Regions from separate parts of the Thermosynechococcus sp. B1 genome, predicted to be linked through region 2. Evidence: riboswitches for the same ligand, from Rfam matches in the RefSeq annotation. Region 2 holds a riboswitch; the other holds the start of a gene.

Region 1 (7,540 bases), 910 kb from region 2:
ATTTCGCAATTGGTATAGCCGCACCACCCGTGAGGTGTTTGCTGGAGCGCGCTACGTTCACCAAGAAACAATCTCTACACCAAGGGACACTGATGCCCAAATTTGAACATGTTTAGCCTGCACTCTCCCCTCCGCGCGTCAGCAGGTGGTGTGAGCTTCATGTTTTGTGCTGCGGTTCTCATCCATCTTGTGATCGCCTTCACTGGGATTCTTCCTAGGCTCCGCCAAGATTGAATCATCACCCCTTCTCTGGAGCGTGAGCCACATCATGAAACGCTTATCTCTTTCCACCTTGCTACTGCTCACTGTGACACTCACTCAAACTAGCGGAGCTTTGGCTCTACCCACGGCAACGCTGCAAGGCCGTATTTTTTTTGGCGATCAAATGGGCAATGTTGCACCGGCCGCCTGCTCAGCGATTCAAGTTGTTGCTAAACCGCAAAATTTACCGCCCATCAAGGTATTTGCTACTGGTCCTGCCGCTGGTGCTCAGGATGGTCAATGTACCTTTAAGATGACTAATGTGCCAGCAGGTATTCCCATTGAATTAAGCGCCGTTTACAGCGATTTGCTCTCCTATCCCGAAAAAACGTACCCCAGTCCTGCCGGCAAGTGGCAAAATCCCTTTGTTCTGCGCCCCGCTCAGGTGCATGTCAGGTACATTGAACTTGATGGCAAACCTTAGTTTGTTGGCTATTGAAGCTGAGCAAACGAAGCACCGTTCCTCAGTAAAGAAAGTTTGAACAAGATGACCCCCAAGCGATGAGTGCGACTCAAACTCCCTAAACTAGGGACAAGGGCATAGGGGCGTTTTGATGTCAATTGCTGAGGAATTCCGCCAACTGCAAACGCAACTCTTGGAGTGCTGGGACGGGACAGAAACGTTTATTCCTGAACTGCCCAAGGGTCCCGGCGGTATTGAGCGCGATATTGTGGTGGTGCCTTCCCTGAGCTTTCCCCAACCGGAGCTGGCCAAGATCACCGGCTACACCCACTACGAGGAGCGGCAACTCTATACGCTGATCCAGTTGCGGAATCCGCGTACCCGCATGATCTACGTGACGTCCCAGCCGCTGCACCCCAGCATTATTGACTATTATCTGGATTTACTCCCCGGCGTACCCAGTTCCCATGCCCGCGATCGCCTGCTGCTGCTGGCCACCTACGATCGCTCCGATAAACCCTTGACTGCGAAAATTTTAGAGCGGCCTCGCCTTTTGGAGCGTATTCGTCAAGCCCTGCGTCCCAACCAAGCCTACATGGTGTGTTTTAACTCCACCCCTTTGGAGCGGGAACTGGCGGTACGCTTAGGCATTCCCCTCTACTCGACGGATCCCGACCTCCTCTACTGGGGAACCAAGGCGGGCAGTCGGGAACTTTTTGCGGCTGCAGGCATTCCCCATCCGATGGGCAGCGGTTTTTTGCAGAGGGTACCGGAACTGGTGCGCGCGATCGCTCACCTCCAAGAGAAATCTCCTGAACTGCAACGGGTAGTGGTGAAACTCAATGAGGCTTTTTCCGGAGAAGGCAATGCTCTTCTTGATCTGCGCCCACTGCGCCCCCTTGGCAGCCCACACACCCCCGATCATCTACAACGGATTGAAAATAGCCTAGAGGAGATGGTCTTTCAGGCGCCTAATGAAACTTGGCTCTCCTATCGGCAGCGATTTATGGATCTGGGGGGGATTGTCGAAGCCTTTGTGGAAGGTGCTGTCAAGCGATCGCCCAGTGTCCAAGGCTGCATTACCCCCAAAGGCAGTGTTGAAATTGTCTCCACCCATGAGCAGTTACTCAATGCCCCCACAGGTCAAATTTTCATTGGCTGTGAATTTCCTGCCCATGCCGATTATCGCCAACAACTCCAAGAATTGGGGCAAAAGGTAGGGACGTACTTAGCACAGCAGGGGGTGATCGGCTGTTTTGGTGTGGACGTTGTTGCCACCCAGACAACAGCAGGGTGGGAGCTTTACGCCATTGAAATTAACCTGCGCAAGGGTGGTACCACGCACCCCTTCATGACCTTAAAATTCCTCACCGATGGCCACTATGAGCTAGCCTCTGGACTGTTTTACAGCAAGCACCGCCGTCCCAAGTATTACATTGCCTCCGATAACCTCTGCCAACCCCACTATCGCGGCCTCCTGCCCAATGATCTCTTAGATATGATTGCCCGCTACCATCTCCACTTTGATTCCAGCACCGAAACGGGCACTGTCTTTCACCTCATGGGGGCACTCTCGGAATTTGGTAAGCTGGGTCTCGTCAGCATTGGCAACACCCCCGAAGAAGCCCAAGCCATCTACAACCAAACCATTGGCGTTCTCGATGCTGCGGCGCTATAAGTCCCTAATGTGCCCACCCCCCGCATAGACAGGGGTCTGAGAATCTCGTTACAATTGGCAACGTTCACTGTGAAGAGCAGCCTGTAGGGAAAATCCAGTGCAAGTCTGGTGCTGTGCCGCAGCTGTGATGGGGAACCCCCCTCAGCCAGAATGCCTACTTGCTGTGGTTCACTCTGTTTGCCTGCGTCGCACGGGCATGGAGTTTCAACGTGGTTGTTACGCTCAACGATTCCATTCTCAATCCCCTCGGTTTTAGCCTCGATTTACCCCCTCTCCCCCAATCTCGACCGCTTTTACTCGTCGGTCATGGGACGCGCGATCCGGAAGGTCGCCAAGCATTTTTGGACTTTGCCCAAGCCTATTATCAACTGGATCCCTGCCGGCCTGTTTTTCCCTGTTTTCTGGAGTTAACGGAACCCTCGATTTTTGAAGTGCTCAGCCAGTGTGCTGCCGCAGGCCATACAGACTTGTCAGTGCTGCCAGTTTTACTCTTTGCTGCTCGCCACAATAAGTTTGATGTCACCAATGAGTTGGATTGGGCACGGCGGGCGTTTCCGCAATTGCGCTATCACTATGGCCGCCACTATGGCATTGCCCCCGAAATTTTAACCCTGTGGCGATCGCGCCTTGAACGCTTGGACTCACCAGAATTTAATCCCCAAGGCATTGGCCGCGAAGAAACCGTTCTCCTAGTGGTGGGACGCGGCTCCAGTGATCCCGATGCCAATGGCGATGTCTTTAAGCTAGCCCGCATGCTCTGGGAAGGCAGTGGCTACAAAACCGTTGAGGTCTGCTTTATTGGCATTACCCATCCCCGCCTACCCGAAGGATTTGGGCGGGCGAATCTTTACCAGCCCCGCCGCGTGATTGTTTTGCCCCACTTCATGTTTACAGGGGCATTAGTCAAGAAAATCTATACCCTTACCGCAGAAGCCCAAGCTGCCTATCCCAGTGTTGAATACGTGAACCTACCGGAAATTGGCCTGCATCCGCAACTATTTTATCTCACGCGGCAGCGGGAAATTGAAACCCATACGGGGCAGGTGGCCATGAACTGTGAAGCCTGCAAATTCCGTTTGGTGGCAGGCCATAGCCATCATCACCACCATCATCAGGATCATGAGCACCCCTCCCACAGCCATGATCACGGGGGGCATCACCATCACCATGGATCAACCGTGGACTTGGATCACTTGCCCAGTTATCACCAACGCATTTGGCAAGTTCCCTAGACATTGCTTCCCAGCGAAAATGTTAGAGTAGAAATAATTGCTACTCTTTCTCAAGCTTGAATGGGGCTTGTCTATGCGCATTAAATATCCTCCCCAGACCGTTGATCGGGTGTTGATTTTTGATACCACACTGCGGGACGGTGAACAGTCGCCGGGTGCCTCGCTGAATGTGGATGAAAAACTCACGATCGCCCGTCAACTGGCGCGACTGGGGGTGGATATTATTGAAGCAGGCTTTCCCTTTGCCAGTCCCGGCGACTTTGAAGCCGTACAGCGGATTGCCGAAACCGTGGGCACCGAAACAGGGCCTGTGATCTGTGGCTTGGCTCGTGCCACCCGCCAAGATATTGAAGCCGCCGCAAAAGCCCTCAAACCCGCCTACTATCCCCGCATTCACACTTTCATTGCCACCTCGGACATTCACCTAGAGTACAAACTGAAGAAAACCCGCGCTGAGGTACTGGAAATTGCCCCAGAAATGGTGGCCTATGCCAAGTCCTTTGTGGATGATGTTGAGTTTTCCCCTGAGGATGCCGGGCGTTCGGATCCTGAGTTTCTCTATCAAGTTTTGGAGCGGGTGATTGACGCCGGTGCCACAACAATTAACATTCCCGACACCGTGGGGTACACCACCCCCGCCGAATTTGGTGCCCTGATCAAAGGCATCAAGGAAAACGTGCCGAATATTGATCGTGCCGTCATTTCAGTCCATGGTCACAACGACCTAGGCTTGGCCGTTGCCAACTTCCTTGAGGCTGTGAAAAATGGGGCACGGCAACTGGAGTGTACGGTTAACGGCATTGGGGAGCGCGCCGGCAATGCTGCCCTTGAGGAATTGGTGATGGCTCTCTATGTGCGGCGGCAGTATTTTAACCCCTTCCTTGGCCGTCCCCCTGAATCAGAAGCACCCCTGACCAATATCAACACCCGCGAAATTTACAAAACCTCCCGCTTGGTTTCAAATCTAACGGGCATGCTGATTCAGCCCAATAAGGCGATCGTCGGTGCCAACGCCTTTGCTCACCAATCAGGCATTCACCAAGATGGCGTCCTCAAGCACAAGCAAACCTATGAAATCATGGACGCCCAGCTCATTGGCCTAGCCGACAATCAAATTGTTTTGGGCAAACTCTCTGGTCGCAATGCCTTTGCCACCCGCCTGCGCGAGCTGGGCTTTGAACTCAGTGAAACGGAACTCAACAAGGCGTTTTTGCGCTTCAAGGATCTGGCCGATAAGAAAAAAGAAATCACCGACTGGGATTTGGAAGCTATTGTTAAAGATGAAACCCAAGCCATTGATGTTCAAGGCTACCAGCTGGAATTTGTGCAGGTCTCCTGTGGCGATCGCGCCCGCCCCACCGCCACCGTAACCATCCGTCTGCCCAGTGGTGAGGAGCTGACAGATGCCGCCATTGGCACAGGCCCTGTGGATGCCGTCTATCGTGCCATTAACCGCGTGGTGCAAATTCCCAATCGCCTCATTGAGTATTCCGTGCAGTCAGTGACTGCGGGAATTGATGCCATCGGCGAGGTGACCATTCGCCTGCAACACGGGGATCGCATTTACTCGGGCCATGCCGCCAATACGGATATTATTGTTGCTTCGGCTCATGCCTATATGAATGCCCTCAATCGTCTCTATCGCGGGCTCCAGCAACAACGCCTCCACCCCCAGACCGCTGAGGTTCATGGTGGAACCACTCCCTAAGCCCCTTGAGCGCCATGGCATCTACCCCTGCCCTATTTGCCGCCATGGCCAAATTGTCCCCATGGTGCTCATGGAAACCCATGCCTGTAACTTTTGCCGCCACATTTTTACCCTTGATCCTGAGCGCCAAACGGCTCGCCTTGAAGATGGGGCGATCGCTTTTCGCTGGCAGTGGACAGGTACAGGCTGGCGATCGCTCCACCGCCCCTCTTCTCAGGTCACCGTTGTTGCCCTTGTGTTAGCTATTTTGCTCATCATTTTACCGCCGACACTCATCGGGCTAGCCTATGCCCTGTTTCCGCCCCTAGAAGCAGGAGTTTGGCGCTGGTTTCCCCTGCTTTGGACAGGCCTCACCTTAGCTGCCCATGCCCTACTCTTTGGGCCTGTTTTAATGGCTATTTTGTCCCCCGAAAGGGAGATGTGAAACCTTAGATAGAGAGGGGTGCCACCGCTGACTCAGCAGCACTGTTCTGATAACCTCTGAAATCTCGGTGGTTGACAGCTACACCATTGACGACAATCCCAAGCAGCTTTTGCTGTAAGCTCAGATCGCAAGCCTGCAGGGCCTGAGCAAAGGCTTCGCGTCGCGTTTTCTTTAAGCGCACAACCAAGAGGGCCCGCTCCACCGCTGCCAGAACCCGATGCGCCTCCGCAGCAGCCAAAATCGGCGGCACATCCAGAATCACGCAGTCAAAGGTATCCTTAGCGCCCTCCAAGAAATCAAACCACCGCGCAGAACTCAGCAGTATCATCGGCTCTTGCTGAACCTGACCCGCCGTCAGTACCCAGAGTCTTTCCGCACGATTTGCTAAAAGACTGAACCAGTGGGGAAAAGGCATTTCCCCTTGCAACAACTCCCCTAGGCCTGCGACATTGGGAATGCCAAGTCCTTGATGCATGCTGGGCTGACGCAAATTGGCATCCACCAGTAAGACCCGTTTTCCCATCGCCGCTGCTGCAACCGCAAGGTAAATCGCAAGGGTCGTTTGTCCTTCTTTGCCCACTGTACCCGTTATTGCCAAAGAGCGGGGCAATCCCAACGACTCTAGCTGCGTCAACAGGAAGTAAAAACTTTCCCTAAAAGCAGGTGTGGCACTCGGCAAACGGTGCTGCAATCCCCAGAGCGTCAACGGTGTTTCTAGGCGACTAAAGGCCAATTGATCAAATGTCTTCGTCAGAGGAATCTCGCCAAGAATCGGTAAGGGGGTTTGTTGGCGAATTTGCTCCACTTCCAGAAAGCGATCATCCAACCAATCGAGGATTAGGGCCAAAAGCAGCCCAGACACTCCCCCCAGCATTAAGGCTATCACCAGTGCCCGTAATAAACGCGGGGTTACCTGATATTCTTCCTTGTTGTCAATATCTGAGAGGACTCGCCATGTGAAGTCCCGTTGCGCAATCTGCAGCTGGAGGGACTGTCGAGTTTGCAGTAATAACCTCAGAGCTTCCTGTGCTGCTGCAAAACGTTGTTCCATCTTGCGGTAAGGATTGGCAAGGCGTATTACTCGCGATATCTCTGCCTCAGTGGTCTGAATTTGGTTGCTTAATTCAGCATCCGCCCTCCGCAGCGCTTCAAGCTCAATTCTGGTCTCTATGTACTTCGCGATTAGAGACTCAGAAACGGCACTTTGATAACCAATCAGCGTTTCGGGTTGACGAACTTGATCCTGATTTCTAATCGTAATCTGTCGAGCTTGCTGTCTGGCCTGCTCTAGCAGTAGTCGCTTTTCTTCCTGTAGCGCTTGCACCGTCGGTGAGTTTTCATTCAGCTTGGCCTGCTCCCCAGCCAGCCTAGTTTCTGCTTCTGTTAATTTTGTTAGCAACTCCTGATAGTTTTGAGAAGCAGCTAGATTGGCGGCAGCAAGTGCCTCAGCAGGAGACAACCTTAACTGTGCTTCGAGGGAGTTAAACGTTGCCTGAGCCGACTCCAGTTTTACTCTATTTTCATTTCTTGCAGAGATCAAATTATCCAAAAGGCTAAGATACGTTTCAAGATTGCTGCTTCCAGAGTTCACAGAGTTCAACTGGGAAGCAACTAAGTCAGGTCGTACTACCTGATTCTGAAAGCGAAATTGGTTAAGTTGATCCTCTAGATCGTCAATTTGACTCAGGGTCTTCTGAATTTCTTGGTTAACATAGCGCAGATTATCCGCTATTTGGTTCTCCTTTTCTTCTTCACTAAATCTTTTTAATTCTTCAACAAGAATTCCTAGGAGTGATTCTATCTTTTCTTTTTCTTTTGCAGAAAATTGGATTTC
Region 2 (7,540 bases):
AAGACCTCTGGCCACTGGCAAAAGTACAAAGAGGATATGTTTCCCCTGATGGCCGAAGATGCTGAGGCGGCAGCCAACGAGCAGGGTTTTGTCCTCAAGCCAATGAACTGCCCCTTCCACATTCAAATCTATAAAAGTGAGCTGCGCTCCTACCGTGACTTGCCCCTACGGTTGGCGGAGTTTGGTACGGTTTATCGCTATGAGCAGTCCGGGGAATTGGGGGGCTTGACACGGGTGCGAGGCTTTACCGTTGATGACTCCCACCTCTTTGTCACCCCAGAGCAGTTGGATGTCGAGTTTTTGAATGTGGTTGACCTCATTCTCTCGGTCTTCCGCTGTCTGCGTTTAAATAAATTCAAGGCACGGTTGAGCTTCCGCGATCCCAAATCCGACAAGTACATTGGCTCCGATGAGGCTTGGTCAAAGGCGGAGTCAGCCATTCAGCGAGCCGTAGAACAGTTGGGCATGGAGTACTTTTTGGGGATTGGTGAAGCGGCATTCTATGGCCCCAAGCTCGACTTTATCTTTGAGGATGCCCTCGGTCGCGAGTGGCAGCTGGGAACGGTTCAGGTGGACTACAATTTGCCTGAGCGCTTTGATTTGGAATACGTTGCTGAGGACAATACCCGCCGCCGACCGGTGATGATTCACCGTGCCCCCTTTGGCTCGCTGGAGCGGCTCATTGGCATTCTCATTGAGGAGTATGCAGGGGATTTCCCCTTCTGGCTGGCACCCGAGCAAGTGCGCCTGTTGCCCGTGGGAGATGAGCAACGCCCCTATGCCGAACGTGTGGCCGCTCAACTGCGAGAGCAGGGCATCCGCGTGAGTGTGGATCGCACGGGCGATCGCCTAGGTAAACAAATCCGCAATGCTGAAACCCAGAAAATTCCCGTGATGGGCATTGTGGGTGCCAAGGAAGTCGAAAGCGAGACTGTGAGTATTCGCACCCGTGCTGCAGGCGATGTCGGCGCCTTGCCGGTTAAACAACTGATCGAGAAACTAACATCGGCAATGAATGCAATGGATGCCGAGATTCAGTGGCAGTAGCTAGAGGTTAACTCATTATGACCAGAAGTGTTGAAAGATAGTTTGAGAGGCTAGAAAAAAGGGAAGAAATGTCATATTCTTCCCTTAAAAGAAGAAGAAAAAATCAATTTACTATGGCATCTTTTGCAACTCTTGTCAAGTCCATTCTCAATCGGCTCAGCCCCTGTGACTACCCCGTGCTGAACTCTCAATTGTTCTTCAAAATCTGGTTGACCTACGTTCTCGACCAAGGGTTAACCAGTATGAGAGCCTTATTTTATCGCTTGAATCATGCAGGGATTACAGTGGATATGTCCACGTTTTCCAAAGCCAACAAAACTCGGACAACCAGCTTATTTGAGGGGATTTACACTCAACTGATGTCTCAAGCTCAAAAGAGACATCGTACTTCAAGCATGACGCTGTTTCCTATCGATTCAACCATCATTACCCTGACCAGTAAACTCTTTTGGTTCTATAAATATCATCAAGTGAAGTTACTTACGGGATTTGATTTAACAGAGAACATCATGGGTAAAGCGGTGATTTCTTTTGGGGAGAGACATGACCTGAGCTTTCAAGAGGAGATTCTAGAAATGATCCCTGAGAATGCTGTTGTAATCATGGATAGAGGGTTTGCGAGCTGGCAATTTTTAGAGCGACTAAGTGAGAGGAAGTGCCCATTTGTTGTACGTATCAAGAATAACATGAGAATGAAGCTCAATCATGAGAGATATCGCGTGGTTCAATTTTTTGACGAGAATCAAACGGAGTTTCGTATAGCGACAAATCTAAAGGAGCTGAGTGATGAGGAAGTGAGTGAGTTATATCGGCATCGGTGGGCGATTGAGAACCTATGGAAATTTCTGAAGATGCATTTATCATTAGACAAGTTGATTACGAAGAGTTTGAACGGGGTGATAAATCAGATTTATATGGTTTTAATTGCCTATTTAATTTTAGAGCTGGTGGAGATACCTGAATACTTTGGGAAGAAGCTATTAGACAAATTGCGATATTTGCAACTGGAACTCAGTCGTCGCTGCTCAATAGTGCATTGGAGCTTTGATTGGCAGCCAGAGCTACTGGTCACTTAAAATGTTAAGTTTTGTTGCAGAATTCAACACTTCTGCATTATGACCTATCCTTTTATATCAATTATTACGGCAACTCTCAATGTCGAAGATACGATTACTCGAACCATTAAAAGCCTTCAAGATCAAACGGATAAAAACTTTGAATGGATTATTGGAGATGGTGCTTCAACTGATAATACCATTAGTATTATTCAGTCTACAAAGGGCTTAAATATCAAAATTATCTCAGAACCAGATTTTAGTTTATATCATGCGATCAATAAATCACTTAAAATTGCAAGTGGAGATTATTATCTTGTTTTAGGTGCTGGAGATGTACTAGAACAGAATGCAATAGAGTTGTTTAGAAAAGCTGCTTGCTCTACGAAAGCAGATATACTATCAGCACATGTGTGGTTAGGTAAACGATTAAGGCGCCCTAATAAGGGAAGACCGTGGTTGCTTTCAGCCGGAGCCTACATATCTTCCCATGCTGTTGGTACTCTAATTAAAACCGATCTTCATAGGCAACTAGGATACTATTCCTATAGATTTCCAGTTGGCGCAGACTCCTTCTTTATCAAAACTGCTATTCAAAATGGCTGTAAGTTTCACGGATGCGATTTTATTGCCGGAGAATTTATGCTTGGCGGTATTTCATCAACTGATAAATTATCAGTTTTATGTGATTTCTTCCGTTTACAGGTAGAAACTGGAGAAAACTTGCTTTTACAAATATTAATTCTTATTTGTGCTTTATTTATTCGAGTTGTTATTCCTAAGTACATACCTTCTCTAATATGGGGTACAAGCAGAAGTGTTAAATCCTTAAACGAAGCTTAATGTCCCCGTTGCGGGGATTGCTGCGTCATCCTACAACTAAGGGATTATCCTCCTTCGTAAAGGTGTTCTCTAGCAACCAGTCCAGCTTTTGCTGCTGTAGTCCCATCAGCTGAGGCTTTAAGTGTGACACGAAGTCTCGGCCAAGTGATACGCTAGGGCTTTCATCGTTCGAAAAATGTTGTAAAAGCCATTGGCTCGCGAGGGGGTTAAGCTGACATTTAGTCCGGTTTGCTGAATAAAGTCAGGTTTTAACTGCAGGATTTCTGCAGGTGTCAACCCACTCAACCCTTCAACCAATAGCCCCACTAATCCCTTCGTCACTTGAGCGTCAGAATCCCCCTGAAAAATCACCTTGCCCTGCTCTAAAGAGGCTGTCACGTACACTTGGGAGAGACAGCCGGGCACGCGGTTGGCGGCGACCTTCTGCTCCTCAGGAAATGGCGGCAGGCGCTTTGCAAAGCTCAGCAGGTATTCATAGCGCCGCTTTGGATCTGAGATCTGTTGGAACCGCTGAACAATGCGATCGAGGGAAGCCGGTAAAGGCTGGCAGGCGGAGGGCATATTTACCTAGAAGAACGCTGCTGAGAAAAATGATAACTATTTCTCATTTTAGCCTCAGCAGTTGCACAATAACGGCAGCAGTCAACCTAGGGGCAGCTTTTCATACCAATAGACCGCCGTGCTCTTACCCTTAACTCATAACTTGTGTTAGCCTTGAATGTACTCACTCGGTTCTGGTGGGGATCAGCCATCAGACGCAAGGGGGAAAGTGCAGTGCAAATCTGCCGCTGTCCCGCAGCTGTGATGAGAGGCACTACTCTCTCAGTCAGAATGCCCGCCGAGTTGTGAATGTCGTTATGCCAACATCTGCGAGGTACAGATGATGTTCTTCATGCTTCAATTTTCATTAATTTGCCTAGATAAAGACCCCCCCTACCGCCCTTTTCTGGCAAGGTTCCTGCCGTTACTGTAGCACAAGTGATTTTGGAGATTTTCAAGTACCTACAAGCACCTAGACAAGGGCTCCTCTTGCAGTGACCCACGCTAGGTTCTGCTGATGATACTGGAAGTGCACTGCTTGTTGGACTGAAAACAGCCAGCTTTCATTGTCTATTGAGAGAACTGTCAAAACTCAGGGTACTGCAACAATGACCATTCAAACTGCAACGCTAGGCTACCCCCGCATTGGTAAAAATCGTGAGCTGAAAAAGGCATTGGAAGCCTTTTGGAATGGCAAATACAATCAAGAAAATTTGCTACAAACAGTTCAAGAGATTGAATTGGCAAATTGGCAAACGCAACTGCAGGCTGGCATTGATCGCATTGGCGTTGGCGATACCAGTTTTTACGATCCCGTTCTCGACTGGAGTGTCCGCCTCGGCCTCATCCCACAGCGGTATCAAGCCTTTACAGGGTTGGAGCAATACTTTGCAATGGCTCGCGGTCGAGAGGGAATTCCAGCCCTTGAGATGACCAAATGGTTTGACACCAACTATCACTACTTGGTTCCCGAAATGAGTCAGCCTCTTCAGGCAGCGGACTTTAGTGATTTTCTGGGGATCATCGGTCGTGCCCAAAGGGTCTTGGGCGATCGCGCCGTTCCCATGGTGCTAGGGCCTTTAACCCTGCTACGGCTGAGTCGGCTGCAGATGAATCTAGAGGAAGCGTTGTCTTGCCTAGTGGAGCGCTATCTTATCCTGTTGGCTGAATTGAAGAACCTAGGGGTGGTTGAGGTACAAATCCACGAACCTGCCTTGGTTTTTGGGGACACCAACAACTTCAGGGAATTGTATGAATCAACATTTGATGCGCTCTGTCAAGTTGGCTTGCCGATTTACCTAGTGACCTACTTTGATGATCTCGGCGCTGCCTATCCTTGGGTGGTGACGTTGCCCGTAGCCGGCATTAGTCTAGATTTTACCCGTGGGCAGAACTTGGCATTATTGCAGCAGTATGGTTTCCCTGCGGATAAACAGCTGGGAGTGGGTATTGTGGATGCCCGAAACATTTGGAAAATTTGCCCAGAACCTGTCGTGTCAACCTTAGCAGCGATTCAGGGTATCACAACTAATATCCGGTTGCACCCCTCAGCCTCTTTACAATTTGTCCCCTACGATGCAGCACGAGAAGTGAAGTTACCAGAGCCATTGCGGCGGGTGTTGAGTTTTGCCGAACAAAAGTTGGATGAGGTGGTGCTATTGGCACAGACGCTGCAGGAGAGTCCCAAAGCCCTTGCCCAGCACCCCCAATTGGCAGAGATTGAAGCCCAGTGGCAGGCCTTTAAGGAATTTAGGCCTGTGAATCCAGTGGTACAACAGCGGTTGCGCAATTTAACCGTCAACGATCTGAAACGGGCTATGCCCTATGAACAACGCCGCCAACTGCAGCCCACCTTACCGCTCTTTCCGACAACTACCATTGGTTCTTTTCCGCAAACCCCAGAAGTGCGGCAATTGCGGGTGAAGCTCAAGCGCGGAGAAATTACCCTTGCGGAGTACCAAGCAGCAATTGATGCTGAAATTGCCAAATGCATTCGATTGCAGGAAGAAATTGGCCTAGATGTATTGGTGCATGGTGAGTTTGAACGCACCGACATGGTGGAATTCTTTGGCCAGAAGCTCACTGGTTTTGCCTTTACTGAACACGGCTGGGTGCAAAGCTATGGCAGTCGCTGTGTGCGTCCACCCATTATTTATGGGGATGTAGCGCGAACCGAGCCAATGACGGTGCGAGAGTTTAAGGTGGCGCAATCGTTGACCCAGAAAATCGTCAAGGGCATGCTGACGGGCCCTGTGACCATGATTAACTGGTCCTTTACCCGCACCGATATTCCGCGTAGCGAACAGGCGATGCAGATTGCCTTGGCTCTACGGGATGAAGTGGCCGATTTAGAAGCTGCTGGGGCAAAGATTATCCAGATTGATGAACCCGCTTTACGGGAAGGATTACCCCTCAAGCCGGAACGTTGGCAGGAGTACTTGGCTTGGGCTGTCGATGCGTTTCGGTTGGCGGCTGGTGTGGCTAAGCCAGAAACCCAAATTCATACCCACATGTGCTATTCAGAGTTTGGCGACATTATTCAACATATCGAGCGCCTAGATGCAGATGTGTTGTCCATTGAAAATAGCCGCAGTAACAATGAAACGCTGTTTGAAATTACTGATGCCGGCTATCAAAAGCAGGTGGGCAATGGTGTTTATGATGTTCATAGTCCGGCAGTTCCCACTGTTGAGCAGATGGTTCAGCAGCTGGAGACTGCGATCGCCCATCTACCCAGTGACCAGATTTGGGTTAACCCAGACTGCGGTCTGAAAACCCGTCGCTGGGAGGAAGTAATTCCCTCACTGAAAAACATGGTGGCCGCCGCCCAGCAATTGCGAGGGGCTCGTCTTACCAACTGAGGATCTGTTGTTGCTGCCAGCGCACCGTTGCCCCCTTAAAATCGCAGGATTTTTCCACCACTCAAAACTGCGTTTCCATTCCTGCGATTAGCGGGGCAATGCTTGTAAGAAGGCTGCCCCATGCCTAAAGACCTGCTCCATGATTGGTAGGGGCACCTGATCCTCGGCTGATGGGATATCCGCATGAGTGTGAATCGTACGGGCGATCGCTAGGTCAACAAATCCGCAATGCTGAAACCCAGAGAATTCCTGTGATGGGCATTGTGGGTGCCAAGGAAGTCGAAAGCGAGACTGTGAGTATCCGCATCCGTGCAGCGGGAGATGTCGGCGCTTTCCCTGTTAAGGAACTGGTTGAAAAACTCACCTCTGCCATGACTGCGATGGATGCCGATATTCAGTGGCAATAGTGGGCAATTGATCTACAGGGCAGTTGACCTCGCCTTTAATAGTTTGTCAAAATGAGCGGCGAGTGGTTCTCGCGATCGCGTAGCGTACCCTTCGGGTAATCGCTCTAATCAATTCTCTAGGGAACAGAATGACTGAAGCACCGATTTCACCAACAACGGTTTTGCAACAACTGCAATGGCGCTACGCCACGAATGAAATTTGACCCCAATCGCAAAATTCCTGCGGATCTGTGGCAAACACTTCTACAAAGTCTGGTACTGGCTCCTTCTTCCTTTGGCCTGCAACCGTGGAAGTTTTACGTCATTGAGACGCCTGAGCTACGCCAAGCCCTGCTCCCCCACACTTGGAATCAACGACAGGTGGTGGATGCCTCCCACTTAGTGGTATTTGCCATTAAAACCAATCTCAATGCTACGGACGTTGATCGCTACCTTGCACGGCAAGCGGAAGTCCACCAAACCGCAGTGGAAAATCTGCAAAAGTATGGGGACTTGGTCAAGGGCTTTTTGCACTCACCCCCCTACCCCCTCAATGTTGATGAATGGTCAACCCGCCAAGTCTATATTGCTTTGGGTCAGTTTATGGTGACGGCGGCGCTGCTGGGCATTGACACCTGCCCGATGGAGGGTTTCTTGCCCCAAGAATATGATCGCCTTCTCGGTCTACCTACCCAAGGTTATCATGCCGTCGTTCTATGTGCAGCGGGCTATCGAGCGGCCGATGACAACTATGCGACTTTGCCCAAGGTACGCTATCCCCTAGAGGCAGTCGTGGAAGTGCGCTAAG

The links. Region 2 has a riboswitch for cobalamin ahead of metE (5-methyltetrahydropteroyltriglutamate--homocysteine S-methyltransferase). Riboswitches for the same ligand answer to the same signal wherever they lie in the genome.
Region 1: linked by a shared signal. The riboswitch ahead of M0644_RS09130 (sirohydrochlorin chelatase) and the one ahead of metE (5-methyltetrahydropteroyltriglutamate--homocysteine S-methyltransferase) in region 2 are both predicted to bind cobalamin.

The regions. Positions count from the first base shown of each region.
Region 1 is NZ_CP096573.1:1,825,124-1,832,663, forward strand. It holds gene M0644_RS09115 (SUMF1/EgtB/PvdO family nonheme iron enzyme) at 1-106, shown strand, start outside; gene M0644_RS09120 (hypothetical protein) at 269-685, shown strand; gene M0644_RS09125 (peptide ligase PGM1-related protein) at 816-2,342, shown strand; cobalamin riboswitch at 2,378-2,519, shown strand; gene M0644_RS09130 (sirohydrochlorin chelatase) at 2,552-3,574, shown strand; gene M0644_RS09135 (2-isopropylmalate synthase) at 3,648-5,282, shown strand; gene M0644_RS09140 (hypothetical protein) at 5,263-5,706, shown strand; gene M0644_RS09145 (polysaccharide biosynthesis tyrosine autokinase) at 5,711-7,540, opposite strand, start outside.
Region 2 is NZ_CP096573.1:917,896-925,435, forward strand. It holds gene thrS (threonine--tRNA ligase) at 1-1,047, shown strand, start outside; gene M0644_RS04715 (transposase) at 1,116-2,123, shown strand; gene M0644_RS04720 (glycosyltransferase) at 2,163-2,945, shown strand; gene M0644_RS04725 (SufE family protein) at 3,063-3,506, opposite strand; cobalamin riboswitch at 3,658-3,803, shown strand; gene metE (5-methyltetrahydropteroyltriglutamate--homocysteine S-methyltransferase) at 4,094-6,346, shown strand; gene M0644_RS04735 (His/Gly/Thr/Pro-type tRNA ligase C-terminal domain-containing protein) at 6,517-6,753, shown strand; partial or broken gene M0644_RS04740 (NAD(P)H-dependent oxidoreductase) at 6,882-7,539, shown strand.